One region of the Polymorphospora sp. NPDC051019 genome, then DNA from elsewhere that is predicted to be linked to it. Evidence: riboswitches for the same ligand, from Rfam matches in the RefSeq annotation. Region 1 holds a riboswitch; each other region holds the start of a gene.
What was found. A riboswitch is a leader RNA that binds a small molecule or an ion and turns the genes downstream of it on or off. The one in region 1 is predicted to bind thiamine pyrophosphate.
Positions count from the first base shown of each region.

Region 2: another riboswitch for thiamine pyrophosphate. It lies ahead of AB0M79_RS07390 (ECF transporter S component); the one in region 1 lies ahead of thiD (bifunctional hydroxymethylpyrimidine kinase/phosphomethylpyrimidine kinase).
Region 3: another riboswitch for thiamine pyrophosphate. It lies ahead of thiE (thiamine phosphate synthase); the one in region 1 lies ahead of thiD (bifunctional hydroxymethylpyrimidine kinase/phosphomethylpyrimidine kinase).

Region 1 covers NZ_JBFBCH010000009.1:280,043-284,930, reverse strand. Annotated here, with positions in the region: gene AB0M79_RS18840 (histidine phosphatase family protein) at 1-111, shown strand, start outside; tRNA gene AB0M79_RS18835 (tRNA-Lys) at 258-330, shown strand; gene AB0M79_RS18830 (hypothetical protein) at 377-844, shown strand; gene AB0M79_RS18825 (P1 family peptidase) at 918-1,988, shown strand; gene thiD (bifunctional hydroxymethylpyrimidine kinase/phosphomethylpyrimidine kinase) at 1,985-2,854, opposite strand; TPP riboswitch at 2,909-3,007, opposite strand; gene AB0M79_RS18815 (XRE family transcriptional regulator) at 3,062-3,643, opposite strand; gene AB0M79_RS18810 (benzoate/H(+) symporter BenE family transporter) at 3,709-4,888, shown strand, end outside.
Region 2 covers NZ_JBFBCH010000003.1:80,164-85,051, forward strand. Annotated here, with positions in the region: gene AB0M79_RS07385 (ABC transporter ATP-binding protein) at 1-995, opposite strand, end outside; gene AB0M79_RS07390 (ECF transporter S component) at 1,111-1,701, opposite strand; TPP riboswitch at 1,771-1,876, opposite strand; gene AB0M79_RS07395 (permease) at 2,136-3,077, shown strand; gene AB0M79_RS07400 (TIGR03943 family protein) at 3,091-3,840, shown strand; gene AB0M79_RS07405 (AAC(3) family N-acetyltransferase) at 3,860-4,651, shown strand; gene AB0M79_RS07410 (SIS domain-containing protein) at 4,665-4,888, shown strand, end outside.
Region 3 covers NZ_JBFBCH010000004.1:399,312-404,199, forward strand. Annotated here, with positions in the region: gene AB0M79_RS11020 (ATP-binding cassette domain-containing protein) at 1-663, shown strand, start outside; gene AB0M79_RS11025 (aldo/keto reductase) at 697-1,638, shown strand; TPP riboswitch at 1,690-1,797, shown strand; gene thiE (thiamine phosphate synthase) at 1,792-2,424, shown strand; gene thiO (glycine oxidase ThiO) at 2,421-3,503, shown strand; gene thiS (sulfur carrier protein ThiS) at 3,535-3,735, shown strand; gene AB0M79_RS11045 (thiazole synthase) at 3,735-4,514, shown strand; gene AB0M79_RS11050 (thiamine phosphate synthase) at 4,511-4,888, shown strand, end outside.

The sequences.
Region 1 (4,888 bases):
ACGATCCTGTACCGCCCGGATCGCCCGCCGGCACTGGTGCTCTTCAACGACATGGGGCACCTTCCCGCCGCACTACGCTGGACCGGCTTTCCGCCGGACCAGCACGTCTAGCCACCTCGACACGTCGGCAGGCCGGCGACCGCACACCGGCAGGCTGCCACGGTCGGTAGGCACAACCCCTCATCCGAGCCACCGTGAACCCGTGGGGGAAGTAACTGTGCGACCGCTGGGCGCCGGTCAGGTAGCCTGGTCGGCGCGGGCTGCTAGCTCAATAGGCAGAGCTGTGGACTTTTAATCCATAGGTTCAGGGTTCGAGTCCCTGGCGGCCCACTCGGGATCCAGGCGACCGTCCGCCGGCGCCGGTCTGGAGGCTCGGATGGACGACGTCGTCGGATGTCTGGCCTGCGACCTCACCGCAGGCCGGACATCCGTACCAGGGGGTCGCATCCACCGGACGGCGCACTGGGTGGTCGAGCACTGCGTCGGTCCCCTCGGTGTGGGCACCCTGATCGTCAAGCCGCTGCGGCACGTCGTGCAGGTCGCCGAGCTGACCGATGGCGAGAGCTCGGAACTCGGCCCACTGCTGCGGCGGATGGCCGCCGCGGTGACGGCGTTGACGAGCCCGGAGCAGGTCTACGTGTGCCTGTGGTCGCACGCCGACGGCAGGCCCGGGCACATCCACTTCGTCGTCCAGCCGGTACGGCGCGAGGACATGGACGGCCACGACCGGTTCGGGCCGGCACTGCAGATGGCAATGTTCCAGGCCGGACAGACGCCTGATCCACGAGCGGTGACGGTGTTCGTCGAACGTTTACGCGACCACCTCGCGGCGGCGCCTTCCTGACCTGGTCGGGAGCATCCGGTCGTCGTGTGTGGGAGCTCGCCGACAGTACCCATGATTCGGGAGGCGTCCAGCCGTGCAGGAACCGCGTAGGGCCCGACAGCTCGGTATCGAGATCGGTGTGCTGCCGACGGGCGCCCACAACGCCATCACCGACGTGAGCGGCGTACGGGTCGGTCACACCACGATCGTGGCCGGCGACAGCATCCGTACCGGGGTGACCGCGGTCGTACCGGAGCAGCTGTTCACCCGGGCGGCGCTGCCGGCCGGGCTGTCGGTCGGGAACGGGTACGGCAAGATCGTGGGCTCGACCCAGGTAGCCGAGCTGGGCGAGATCGAGACACCGGTGTTGCTGACCGCGACCCTGTCGACGTTCCGGGTCGCGGACGCGTTGGTGACGTACCTGCTGGGGTTGCCCGGGCGGGAGGACGCGCAGTCGGTGAACCCGGTGGTCGCCGAAACCAACGACGGCTTCCTCTCCGACATCCGGGCGCGGCCGGTGACCGAGGAACACGTGCTCGCCGCCCTGCACGGTGCCACCGGTGGGCTGCCGGGCGAGGGGTGTGTCGGCGCCGGCACCGGCACCGGCGCCCTGGGGTTCAAGGCCGGAATCGGTACGTCGTCACGGGTGACCACGACCTCGCGCGGAGCGGCGACCGTCGGTGTCCTCGTCCAGTCGAACTTCTCCGGCGTACTGCGGGTGTGCGGGGTGCCGGTGTCGCGCGAGCGGATGGGCGTACCGGTGGCACCGGCGACGCCAGGAGCGGCGCCTGGGGCGGCCGCGGAGCATCCGGGCAACTCCTGCGTCATCGTGGTCGCGACCGACGCCCGCCTGGACGCGCGCCAGCTCGGCCGCCTCGCCCGGCGCGCCATCTTCGCGATGGGCCGGGTCGGGTCGGACTTCACCAGCGGCAGCGGAGACTACGCGCTGGCGTTCGCCACGGCCGAACCGGGCCTGCCGGTGCTGCCGGAGTCCGATGTGGATCCGTTGTTCACCGCCGTCCTCGAGGCGACCGAGGAGGCGCTGCTGAACTCGCTGTTCATGGCGACGACCACGGTCGGGTTCAACGGCCACGTCAGGTATGCCGTCCCGCACGACAGGTTGCTCGCGCTGCTCGGTGAGCGTGGTGTGGCCGGTACGGGCTAGGACCACGCTCCGTCTTGGCCGGCCCACAGGCCGGCGAAGTGGCTGATCGGGCCGTTGCCGTGGCCGACCCGCAGGGCCGCGCCGTGGGTGATGCTCTCGGTCAGCCAGCGCTTCGCCCGGTCGACGGCATGCTCCCAGCCGGGTGCCTGCGGGCGCAGGGTCGCCAGCGCCGACGACAGCGAGCAGCCGGTGCCGTGGGTGTTGGTCGTCTCGATCCGCTCACCGGGGAACTCGAAGAGGTCCCGGCCGCCGGACAGTCGCCCGCCGGCGTCGACCAGGGCGTCGGAGGCCGACCCGTCGGCGAGATGCCCGCCCTTGGCCAGGACGGTGACGCCGTACGTGGCGGACACCCGGTGTGCCTGCTCGAGTACGTCGTTCCACCGGGAGACCGTGGGCTCGTCGGCGAGGACGGCGAGTTCGGGGATGTTGGGCGTGACGAGGTCGGCGTGCCGGACGAGGTCCAGGATCGCGTCGACCGCGCGCTCGTCGAGCAGCCGGTCGCCGCTGGTGGCGACCATGACGGGGTCGAGGACCACGACCGGCGGCCGCTGCCGGCGGAGCCAGTCGGCGACCGCTTCGATGATGGTCGAGTTGGCGAGCATTCCGATCTTCACGGCGTCGATCTCGACGTCGTCGCTGACCGAGTCGAGTTGTTCGGTGAGGAACTCGACCGGCGGGATGTGCACCGAGCGGACTCCCATGGTGTTCTGGGCGACCAGGGCGGTGACCACCGCCATGCCGTATCCGCCGTTGGCGGCGATGCTCTTCAGGTCCGCCTGGATTCCGGCGCCGCCGGTCGGGTCCGTACCCGCGATGGAGAGGACGCGTGGTGTCTGCCGGTGGTCGGTCGGGTCAGTCGGGTGCATGGCCGCACGCCTTCCTGAAGGGAGCGGCGGCGCACCGGGCAATGGCGGACAGGCGTGGGCTCACCCGGACATCCCTTCGCTAGTACGAACTAGATCAGGTTCGACGGGTGTGATCTCAGCCCGCTCGAAGGGCGGGCACCCCGTGTCACTGCCGACATCGTATCCAGCCCGCGGGCCGGGTACGAGCCGTGAGACCGGGTGGCCCGGCTACGGGCGTCGCGACCGGCCGGGGTAGCGGATCAGCAGGCTCGCGTGGACCTCGTCGTTGCCGACCGCGCCGTAGACGTGGGGTACGTCGGAGATCCAGGTGATGTGCTGGCCGGTGCCGGCGAGGGCGGGCGCGCCGACGGGGCCGGCCCGGAGCAGTCCACTGAAGATGGTGACGTGTTCGGTCACACCCCGCTGGTGTGCCGGTGAGGTCTGCGGTGGTCCGGGCGGCACCCGCATCCGGTAGAGCTCGAAGGTGACGTCGCCCTCGTCGAAGACCTGGAGCAGGGTCGCCTCGACCGCCGTACCGCGGATCGTCGCGGCATCCGTGCCGGGGGCGGCGAGTACGGCGGCCAGCGGAACCCCGAGTTCGGCCGTCACCGCGTAGAGCGTCTCCAGGGTCGGGTTGCGGGTGCCGTTCTCCAGGCCGGACAGGGTCGCCTTGCCGACGCCGGCGCGTCGGGACAGGGCGGAGAGGGAGACGCCCCGCGCCTCCCGGAGTTCGCGGACCCGCCGGCCGACCTCGGCGCCCTCGCCGCCTCCGTCGACCGCCGGTCGGCGGCTTGTACGACGCGAATCCATCCGGCTATGGTGCATGACCGGAGCGTTCCGTTTGCGGAACGGCCTGGTCATGGGGAGGACCGTCGATGGAACGCCTGGCGCAACCGGTGCTGGCCGGTGTGGTGACCGCCCTCGTCGGCTTCGCCAGCTCTTTCGCGGTGGTGCTCGCCGGGCTGCGCGCCGTGGGCGCCACCGAGCGACAGGCCGCCTCCGGTCTCTTCGCCCTCTGTGTGGTGATGGGGCTGGTGGCGATCTGGCTGAGCCTGCGCCACCGGCTGCCGATCAGCGTCGCGTGGTCCACCCCGGGGGCCGCCCTGCTGGTGTCGACCGGGGCGGTCGAGGGCGGGTTCCCGGCGGCCGTGGGCGCGTTCCTGGTCTCGGCGCTGCTCATCGTGGCGGCGGGCCTGTTCCCGGCACTCGGGCGCTGGATCGCCGCCATCCCGCAGCCGATCGCCAGTGCCATGCTGGCCGGCGTACTCCTCAGCCTCTGCATCGCCCCGGTCCGGGCGCTGATCGACGTACCGCTGATGGCGGCGCCGGTGATCCTCACCTGGGCGCTGCTGACCCGGTTCGCCCGCCGGTGGGCGGTGCCCGCCGCGCTCGTCGTGGCCGTCGCCGCGATCGCGGTGTCCGGCCCGCCCGGCGGCCTGACCGGGGCGGCCCTGCTGCCGGTCCTCGAGTTCACCGCGCCGACCTGGAACGTGTCCGCCCTGGTCAGCGTCGCCCTGCCGCTCTTCGTCGTCACGATGGCCTCGCAGAACGTGCCCGGCATGGCGGTCCTGTCCAACTACGGCTACCGGGCGCCGCTGCGCCCGATCCTGGTCGGCACCGGGATCGCCAGCGGCCTGACGGCGCCCGCCGGTGGTCACGTCATCAACCTCGCCGCGATCACCGCCGCCCTGGTGGCCGGCCCGGACGCCCACCCCGACCGGGACCGCCGGTGGATCGCCGCGATGACGTCGGGCATCGGCTACGTCGTACTCGGGCTGACGGCCGGGCTGGCCACGGCGTTCGTGCTGCTCTCCCCGCCGGTGCTGGTCGAGGCGGTGGCCGGGCTCGCGCTGCTGGGTGCGTTGGCCTCCGCCCTCGCCGCGGCGGTGGCCGCGCCCGAGGGGCGGGAGGCGGCGGCGGTGACCTTCGTGGTGACCGCGTCCGGCCTGTCGGTGCTGGGGATCGGGGCGGCGTTCTGGGGGCTGGTCGCCGGTGGGTTCATGCTGTTGCTGATGCGTAGCCGCAACCGCGTCGCCGCCGAGCCGCCCGCGCCGA
Region 2 (4,888 bases), on a different contig from region 1:
GGTGCCCGCCAGCGGTGCGGCGGCCGGCGGTGGTCGGCACCGGCCAGGGCCGGCGTCGCCACCACCTGCCCGGTGCCCGGCCGGAGCAGCCCGCCGAGCAGCAGCGCCAGCGTCGACTTGCCGGCCCCGTTCGGCCCGAGTACGGCGACCGCCTCGCCGGCGCGTACGGCCAGGTCGGTCGGTGCCAGGCGGGGCGGCAGGCCGGCCGCCCCGGCGGTGAGCAGCACGTCGCCGGGTGCCGTCGTGGCCCGGCGGGCCGGGACCTGCCGGCCGGGCACCCACACCCCGCCGTCGGCCAGCGTGTCGCCGTGGCTGGCGAAGATCTGATCCGGTGCGCCGTCGGCGGTCACGCCGCCGGCCGGCGCCAGCACCACCACCCGGTCGACCAGCGGCAGCGCGTCGGCCACCCGGTGCTCGACCAGGATCATCGTGGTGTCCCGGCCGACCGCGCGATCGAGCGCGTCGCGTACCAGCGCCGCGCCGGCCGGGTCGAGGTTGGCCGTCGGTTCGTCGAGCAGCAGCAGGTCGGGGCGCAGGGCGAGGACGCCGGCCAGGGCGAGCCGCTGCTGCTCGCCGCCGGACAGCGCGGCGGTCGGCCGGTCCCGGTCGTAGGGGAAACCGACCCGGTGCAGCGCCTCGTCGACCCGGGGCCAGATCTCGCCGGCCGGCACCCCCCGGTTCTCCAGCCCGAACGCCACGTCGTCACCGGAGCGCGCCATCACGAGCTGGCTCTCCGGGTCCTGGAAGACGATGCCGACCCGCTCCCGCGACTTGCGCGGGTCGAGCCCGTCGATCTCGACGGTGCCCTCCTGCTCGCCGGAGTCCTCGGCGAGCAGCCCGGCGAGCGCGGCGAGCAGGGTGCTCTTGCCGGCCCCGGACGGGCCGAGCAGCAGCACCCGCTCGCCGTGCTCGACGCGCAGGTCGAGGCCGCGGACCGCCCACGCCCTACGGCCGGCGTGCCGCCACCCGAAGCCGCGCAGCTCGACGGTGCTCACCGGCGCCCCACCGGGCCGCCGGGTGCCGGGTCGCCGGGTGCCGGGCCGCCGGTCCAGGCCGAGTCCGGGTACGCGGGCGCCGCCGCGTACCCGGTCCTTGATCGGTGCATCCGGTTCAGACGGCGGTCCGCTCGCGGCCGGCCGGGAAGCGATCCAGGGCCCCGGTCCGGGCCAGCGCCCGGGTCAGCGCCCAGCCGCCGGCACCGGCGATCACGGCGGCGCTGATCACGGTGAAGACGAACATCGGGATCCGGAACGAGACGAGGTCGTAGCCGGCGTAGTAGCGGATCTGGTCGAAGACCGCGGCGGCCAGGCCGGCGAGCGCGCCGGAGACCACGGCCACCGGCAGCTTGAAGGAGCGGTAACGCAACGCGAGGAACGCGGCCTCCGCACCGAGGCCCTGGAAGGCGCCCTGCACGATGGCCAGGGCACCCCACTGGCTGCCGAGGATCACCGAGATGAACGCGGCGAGGAACTCGCAGTAGAACGCCGCCCCCGGCTTGCGGATCACCAGCCCGCCGATCACGCCGGGCAGCAGCCAGATGCCGTAGATGATGCCCTGGGCCCCCGGGAAGAAGGCGAAGGCGGGGTCGGTGGCGCTCCACACGAGGTTCCAGGCCCAGAAGATGACGCCGAACGCGACGGCGATCACCGACGCGACGACGATGTCGACCGTACGCCAGCGGCTGGCGGTGGGTTGTGTCATGGCTGTGCCTCCCAGTTCTTCGAGCGAACCAGGCAAGACGCACGCCACGACCGGACGGTCGTGGCGCGGCTGGAGAATCGACCGAACTCCCTGCGCTGGCATTACCCAGATCAGGTTCGAGGGTCTGCGGTGGTGTCCCGCACTCTCAGCGCTGTGCGCTCCCCTGTCGGATATGAAGTTGTGGCGCCGACGCTAGCACCGACGGTGATTTCGCGACAGCGCCGAGGTCGGATGTGGCCCCCGACACCTGGTCGCGCGGTAGGGTGGTCTGCCCCCACCGCGACCGTCCGTAGTGAAGGGACCAGCCTTCAGTGACCACGGCCAATGCCGCCCCCGACACCACGGGGGCCGGTCCCGCCAGCGGCACCGGACCGGCGGGCGGCGGCCCGCCCGACCCCGGACCACCACCGCGCCGCCCGCTCCTCGGCGACCGGATCGGCTCGGTCGAGGTGCTCGCCGCGCTGCTGCTCCTGCTGGTGGTCTTCCGGGGGCCGCTCTCGACCGCGATCTCCAGCCCGCGCCTGCAGACCTGGACGACCGTGTTCGTCTCGGTCATGGTGCAGGCGGTGCCGTTCCTGGTCTTCGGCGTCGTGCTCTCGGCCGTGATCGCGGTCTTCGTGCCCCGCTCGTTCTGGGCCCGGGCGCTGCCGCGACACCCGGCCCTGGCCGTACCGGTGGCCAGCGCCGCCGGCGTGGTCCTGCCCGGCTGCGAGTGCGGCGCGGTGCCGATCGCCGGCTCGCTGATCCGGCGCGGGGTCACCCCCGCCGCCGCCCTGGCGTTCCTGCTCGCCGCGCCGGCGATCAACCCGATCGTGCTCGCCTCGACCGCCGTCGCCTTTCCCGGCAGCCCGGAGATGGTGGTCGCCCGCGGCCTGGCCAGCATCGTCGTCGCGATGATCATGGGTTGGTTGTGGCTGCGGCTGGGCCGCGCCGACTGGATCCGGCTGCCGCACCGACCCGAACTCGACGGCATGTCCAAGGGCCGGGCGTTCTGGGCGGCCGTACGCCACGACGTGGTGCACGCCGGCGGCTTCCTGGTGCTCGGCGCGATGGCGGCGGCCTGCATCAACGTGCTGGTGCCGGAGCGCTGGCTGCAACTGGTCGCCGACAACCCGGTGCTGTCGGTGCTGGTGCTGGCCGTGCTCGCCGTGCTGCTGTCGATCTGCTCGGAGGCCGACGCCTTCGTCGCCGCGTCGCTGTCGCAGTTCTCGCTGACCTCCCGGCTGGTCTTCCTGGTCGTCGGCCCGATGGTGGACCTCAAGCTGGTGTCGATGCAGGCCGGCGTCTTTGGCCGGCGGTTCGCGTTCCGGTTCGCCCCGGCCACCTTCGTGGTGGCCGTACTGGTGGCCGTCGGGGTCGGTGTGGTGCTGCTGTGAGCGGAGGACGGCGATGAACCGGCGGGCCCAGGCCGTGGTGCTGCTGCTGCTCGGCGGCTCGGTACTCAAGGCCAGCTTCACCGACATGTACCTGCGCTACGTCAAGGAGGGGCTGCGGCCGTTCCTGATCGCCTCCGGTGTCCTGCTGGTCGCAGTCGCGGTGATGACGCTGCTGCACGACCTGCGCCCCCGGCCGGGCACCACCGGCGCCGGGCACGACCACGAGCACGACGACCACGGCCACGAGCACGGGGGCAAGGGGCACCACGAGCCGCGCGTCGGCTGGCTGCTGATCGCACCGGTGCTCGGCCTGCTGCTGGTCGCCCCGCCGGCGCTCGGCTCGTTCGCCGCCGGCCAGGCCGGCACCGCGCTATCCAGCCAGCGGGCCGACAGCTACCCGCCGCTGCCCGAGGGTGACCCGGCGAAGATCAGCGTGCTCGACTACGCGTCCCGGGCGATCTTCGACGGCGGCGCCTCGCTGACCGGCCGGACCGTGCAGCTCACCGGCTTCCTCGCCGAGGGGCCGGGCGGCGAACCGATCCTGGCCCGGATGATCCTGTCCTGCTGCGCCGCCGACGGGCGGCCGATCAAACTCGGGATGAGCGGCAACGTTCCGGTCGGGCTGCCCGCCGACAGTTGGGTCGAGGTGGTCGGCGGCTACACCGACCGCGTCATGACCGACCCGGTCAACGGCGAGGACATCCCCTACCTCCAGGTCGAGTCCTGGCGCCAGGTGGACCCGCCGAAACAGCAGTACGGGTAGCCGACGTACCGTGGCGGGAGTGGAGATCACCCAGGCGGCCCCGCTCACCCGCGCCATGCTCGCCGCGGACCTCGTCCGGCTCGGCGTACGGCCCGGATCGGTGCTCGTCGTACACGCCTCGATGCGCCCGCTCGGCTGGGTGTGCGGCGGCCCGCAGACCGTCGTACTGGCCCTGCGGGACGTGCTCGGCCCGGACGGCACCCTGGTCGTGCCGACCCACACCCCGGACAACTCCGACCCGGCGAACTGGCGCAACCCGCCCGTACCGGAGCACTGGTGGGCGACCATCCGCGACGAGATGCCGGGCTTCGACCCGGCCGTGACGCCGAGCCGCTGGATGGGGGCGCTCGCCGAACTGGTGCGTACGTCGCCGGGAGCCCGGCGCAGCGACCACCCGCAGGTGTCGTTCGCGGCCCTCGGCGCCCGGGCCGGCGACCTCGTCGCCGACCACCCGCGGGCCGGGATGCTCGGCGACGCCTCACCGCTGGGCCGGCTCTACGACCTCGACGCCGACGTGCTGCTGCTCGGCGTCGGCCACGACTCCAACACCTCGCTGCACCTGGCCGAATACCGGCAGCCGGACCCGCCCCGGGAGCGCCTCGGCGCCGCCGTGCTGACCGGCGCCGGCGGCCGGGAATGGAGCTGGTGGGACGACGTCGACCTCGACGAGGGCGACTTCGAACTGCTCGGCGCCGACCTGGACGGGACCGGCGCGGTCCGGTTCGGCGAGGTCGGTGCCGCCCGGTGCCGGCTGATGCGCCAGCGGGCCGCCGTCGACTTCGCCGTGGACTGGATCGCCGCCAACCGATGAACCCGGAGGACCGATGACCCTCAGCGCCGATGCCTACCTGTCCGTCGTCCGGTCGACGATCGACCGGGTCTCCGCCGGCCAGCGCGAAGCCGTCGAAGGGGCCGCCGACCTGATCGCCGCGGCGCTGGCCGCCGACGGGGTGGTGCACGCCTTCGGCACCGGCCACTCCGAGGCGCTCGCCATGGAGATCGCCGGCCGGGCCGGGGGACTGGTGCCCACCAACCGGGTGGCGCTGCG
Region 3 (4,888 bases), on a different contig from region 1:
GTCATGTGCGAGCAGCTCGAACTCGACGGCCTGACGTACCCGTTCGACGTGGAGATCTGGTACGGCGACCGGGTCGCGGTCCTCGGCGCCAACGGCACCGGGAAGTCGCACTTCCTGCGGCTGCTCGCCCGCGGCGGCACCGACCCCGACCCGGCGAACGTGCCGGTCGACGTCGGGGTGACACTGGCGCCGGTCGCGCACAACGGTGTTGTACGGCTCGGGGCCCGGGTGCGGCCCGGTCACTTCTCACAGACCCACGACCGGCCGGAACTGATGGCGAAGACCCTGGTCGAGGTGTTGTGGCGCGGCGACGACCACCGGGACGGGATGGACCGGCACGCGGCGATGGCGGCGCTGGGCCGCTACGAGCTGGCCGGGCAGGGCGACCAGCGGTTCGGCACGCTGTCCGGCGGTCAGCAGGCCCGGTTCCTCGTGCTGCTGCTGGAGCTGTCCGGGGCGACCCTGCTGCTGCTCGACGAGCCGACCGACAACCTCGACCTGGCCAGCGCCGAGGCACTCGAAGAGGGGCTGCGGGCCTTCGACGGCACGGTGGTGGCGGTGACCCACGACCGGTGGTTCAGCCGGTCGTTCGACCGCTTCGTCCTCTTCCGCGGCGACGGCGAGGTGGTCGAGGTGCCCGAACCGGTCTGGGACGTCGCCTGACACCGTCCCGCATAGGCTCGCGACATGACTGAGATGCGCTACCGCCGGTTGGGTGACTCCGGGCTCGTGGTGTCCGTGGTCGGCATCGGCTGCAACAACTTCGGACGCAAGCTCGACGCCGCCGGCACGAAGGCGGTCGTGGACGCCGCGATCGACGCCGGGATCAACCTCTTCGACACCGCCGACATCTACGGCAACCCGCACGGCGCCTCCGAGGAGCAGCTTGGCGCGGCCCTGCGCGGGCGCCGGGACGAGGTGGTGGTGGCCACCAAGTTCGGCATGAACATGGAGGGGGCCAACGGCGCCGACCGGGGTGCCCGCGGAGCCCGCCGGTACATCGTCCGGGCCGTCGAGGCGTCGCTGCGCCGGCTCGGCACCGACCACATCGACCTCTACCAGATGCACGAGCCCGATCCGGCGACGCCGATCGAGGAGACGCTGTCGGCGCTCGACGATCTCGTCCGCGCCGGGAAGGTCCGTTACCTCGGCAACTCCAACTTCGCCGGCTGGCAGATCGCCGACGCCGAGTGGACCGCCCGGACCCGGAACCTGACCCGGTTCGTCAGCGCCCAGAACCACTACAGCCTCATCGAACGGGACGCCGAGACCGAGGTCGTGCCGGCCTGCGAGCGGTTCGGGCTGGGCCTCCTGCCGTTCTTCCCGCTGGCCAGTGGCCTGCTCAGCGGCAAGTACCGGCGGGGCGAGAGCGCGCCGCAGGGCACCCGGCTGGCCGAGGACCGGTGGGCCAAGCGGCTGGCCGCCGCGCCCTGGGACCTGATCGAGTCACTGGAGAAGTTCGCCGCGGAGCGCGGCCGCAACCTGCTCGACGTCGCCATCGGCGGGCTCGCCGCCCGCCCCGCGGTCACCTCCGTGATCGCCGGGGCGACCACCCCCGACCAGGTACGCGCCAACGCGCGGGCCGGTGCCTGGGAGCCGTCCGCCGAAGACCGGGAGGCGCTCGCCACCCTGCTCTGACCTGGTCCCCCCTTTACGGGGACCGGACGGCAGACGTACTCTCGGTCGCGGAAGTGACCCACGGGAGCCCGGTGCACCGGGCTGAGAGGGGGGCTGCAGCCCCCGACCGTCGAACCTGATCCGGGTAATGCCGGCGCAGGGAGGAGTGCTGCTGTGCCGTCTTTCGGACGACTGCATCTCGTGACCGACACCCGGCCGGGCCGGGATCCGCTCGCCGTCGTACGGGCCGCCCTGTCCGCCGCCGGCGCCGAACTCGTCGTACAGGTCCGGGTCGAGGACCTGGCGAGCGACCGGGAGGCGTACGACCTGGCCGGCCGGGTCACCGACCTGTGCGCGGCGGCCGGAGCGACCTGCCTGGTCAACGACCGCCTGCATGTCGCGCTCGCGGTCGGCGCCGCCGGCGGCCACGTGGGCGCGCTCGACCTGCCCGTCGACGCGGCCCGCCGGGTGCTCGGCCCGGACGCGGTGCTCGGCGCCACCGCGCGTACCGGGGAGGCGGGGCGGGCGGCGGTGGCGGCCGGGGCGACCTATCTCGGCGTCGGGCCCTGCTACCCGACGTCGACCAAGGACGGGCTGCCGGCCCCGATCGGGCCGGCCGGGATCGCCGCGGTGGCCGGCGCGGTCGACGTGCCGGTCATCGCGATCGGCGGGGTGACCGCGGCCAGCGCCCCGGAACTCGTCGCGGCCGGCGCGTACGGCGTGGCCGTCGTCGGCGCCGTCTCGTCGGCCGCCGACCCGGCCCGGGCCACCGCCGAACTGCTCGCCGCGATCACGGCCGTCCGATGAGGCCGGACGTCGCCGTCGTCGGCGCCGGGCCGATCGGACTCGCCATCGCATGGCGCTGCGCCGCCCGGGGGATGAGCGTGGTCGTCCACGACCCGGCCCCCGGTTCGGGTGCGTCGGACGTGGCGGCCGGGATGCTGGCCCCGGTGGCCGAGGCGTACTTCGGCGAGGAGGAGCTGACCTCGCTGCTGGTCGCCTCCGCCGCCCGCTGGCCCGGCTTCGCCGCCGAACTCGCGCGGGCCGCCGGCACCGAGGTCGGCTATCGCGACGAGGGCACCCTCGTGGTGGCCCTCACCGCCGACGACCTGGCCGAGGCGGAGCGGCTGTGGACGTACCAGCGGGGGCTGGGGCTGCCGATCACGGTGCTGCGCCCGGCGGAGTTGCGGGCCCGCGAGCCCGGGCTCTCGCCGCGGGTGCGCGGTGGCGGGTATGCGCCCGACGACCACCAGGTCGACCCCCGGCGCCTGGTCGTCGCCCTCGCGGCGGCGGCGCGGCGGGCCGGGGTACGCGTCGAGCCGACCACGGTCACTGATCTGTCCACGGTGGACGCGGGCACGGTGGTGGTCGCCAACGGCGTCGGCGCGGCCGCACTGGCCGGCGTGCCGGTCCGGCCGGTCAAGGGCCAGGTGCTGCGCCTGCGCGCGCCGGACGGTGCCGCGCCCGGCTTCCAGCACGTGATCCGGGGCTACGCCGACCGGCGGCACGTCTACCTCGTGCCGCGCGCCGACGGCGAAGTGGTGGTCGGGGCGACCGTCGAGGAACGGCTCGATGACACCGTCACGGCGGGGGCCGTACTCGATCTGCTGCGGGCCGCGACCGACCTGCTGCCGGAGATCGCCGAATACCACCTCACCGAGACCCGGGTCGGCTGGCGGCCCGGTACGCCGGACAACGCCCCGATCATCGGTGCGCTGCCCGGCCGGCCGGGAGTGGTCGTGGCCACCGGGCACTACCGGCACGGCATCGTGCTGACGCCGCTGACCGCCGACCTGGTCGCGGACCTCGTCACGACCGGGGTCCCCGACCCGGTGCTGGACCCGTTCGGGCCGGCCCGCTTCACCACCGATCCGACGCCGAACTGAGAGCGGAGGCACACCCGTGCCGGACGATCCGATCGAACTCACCGTCAACGGGGCCACCCGCCCCTTCGCAGCCGGTACGACCGTCGCCGCGGTCGTCGCCGCGTCGACCACCCAGCACCGCGGTGTGGCGGTGGCCGTCAACGGCGAGGTGGTGCCGAGGGGCGCCTGGCCGGCGACCACGCTGCGGCCCGGCGACCGGGTCGAGGTGCTGACCGCGGCCCAGGGCGGCTGATCGCGGTGTCGTCGTTCGAACTCGGCGGGCAGACCTTCACCTCGCGACTGATCCTCGGCACCGGCGGTGCCGCGAACCTCCACGTGCTGGAACGGGCCATCCGGGCGTCCGGCACCGAACTGGTCACGCTCGCGCTGCGCCGGGTCGACACCGCCGCCACCATGCAGGGCGGGCTGCTCGACCTGCTCGACCGGTGCGGGGTACGGCTGCTGCCGAACACCGCCGGCTGCTACACCGCCACCGAGGCGGTGAAGGTCGCCCACCTGGCCCGCGAGGCGTTCGAGACGGACTGGGTGAAGCTGGAGGTCATCGGGGACGAGCGCACCCTGCTGCCGGACGGGGTGGAACTCCTCGCCGCCGCCGAATGCCTGGTCGCCGACGGGTTCACCGTGCTGCCGTACACCTCCGACGACCCGGTGCTGGCCCGCCGGCTGGCCGACGTCGGCTGTGCCGCGGTCATGCCGGCCGGGGCGCCGATCGGGTCCGGGCTCGGCATCAGCAACGAGCACCACATCCGGCTGATCACACAGTCGGTGGACGTACCGGTGATCCTCGACGCGGGCATCGGCACCGCGTCCGACGCCGCCCGGGCGATGGAACTCGGCTGCGCCGGCGTGCTGCTGGCCAGCGCGGTGACCCGGGCCGCCGACCCGGAGCGGATGGCGACGGCGATGCGGCACGGGGTCGAGGCCGGATGGCTGGCCGCCGGTGCCGGCCGGATCGCCCGCCGGTCCCACGCCCTGGCGTCCACACCGGACGACGGGCGGCCACAACTGTGACCGGACCGGGCGGCGTCGTCGTCCTCACCGACCGTCGGCTGGCCCACCGGCCACTGGTCGACGTGGTGCGGGGCTGTGTCGACGGCGGCGCCCGGTGGGTCGTGCTGCGGGAACGGGACCTTTCCCGGGCCGAGCGGACCAGGCTCGCGGACCGGCTGCGCGCCGTGCTCGCTACGGTCGGCGGGCGACTGGTCGTCGCCGGCCCCGACCCGCTGGGCGGCGACGCCGTGCACCTGGCCACCGCCGACCCGTATCCGTCGCCGGCGCCGTCGCTGGTCGGCCGGTCGTGCCACGACGAGGCCGAACTCGACCGGCTGTCCACAGAGGACTACGTGACGATGTCGCCGGTCTTCCCGACCCCGTCCAAGCCCGGC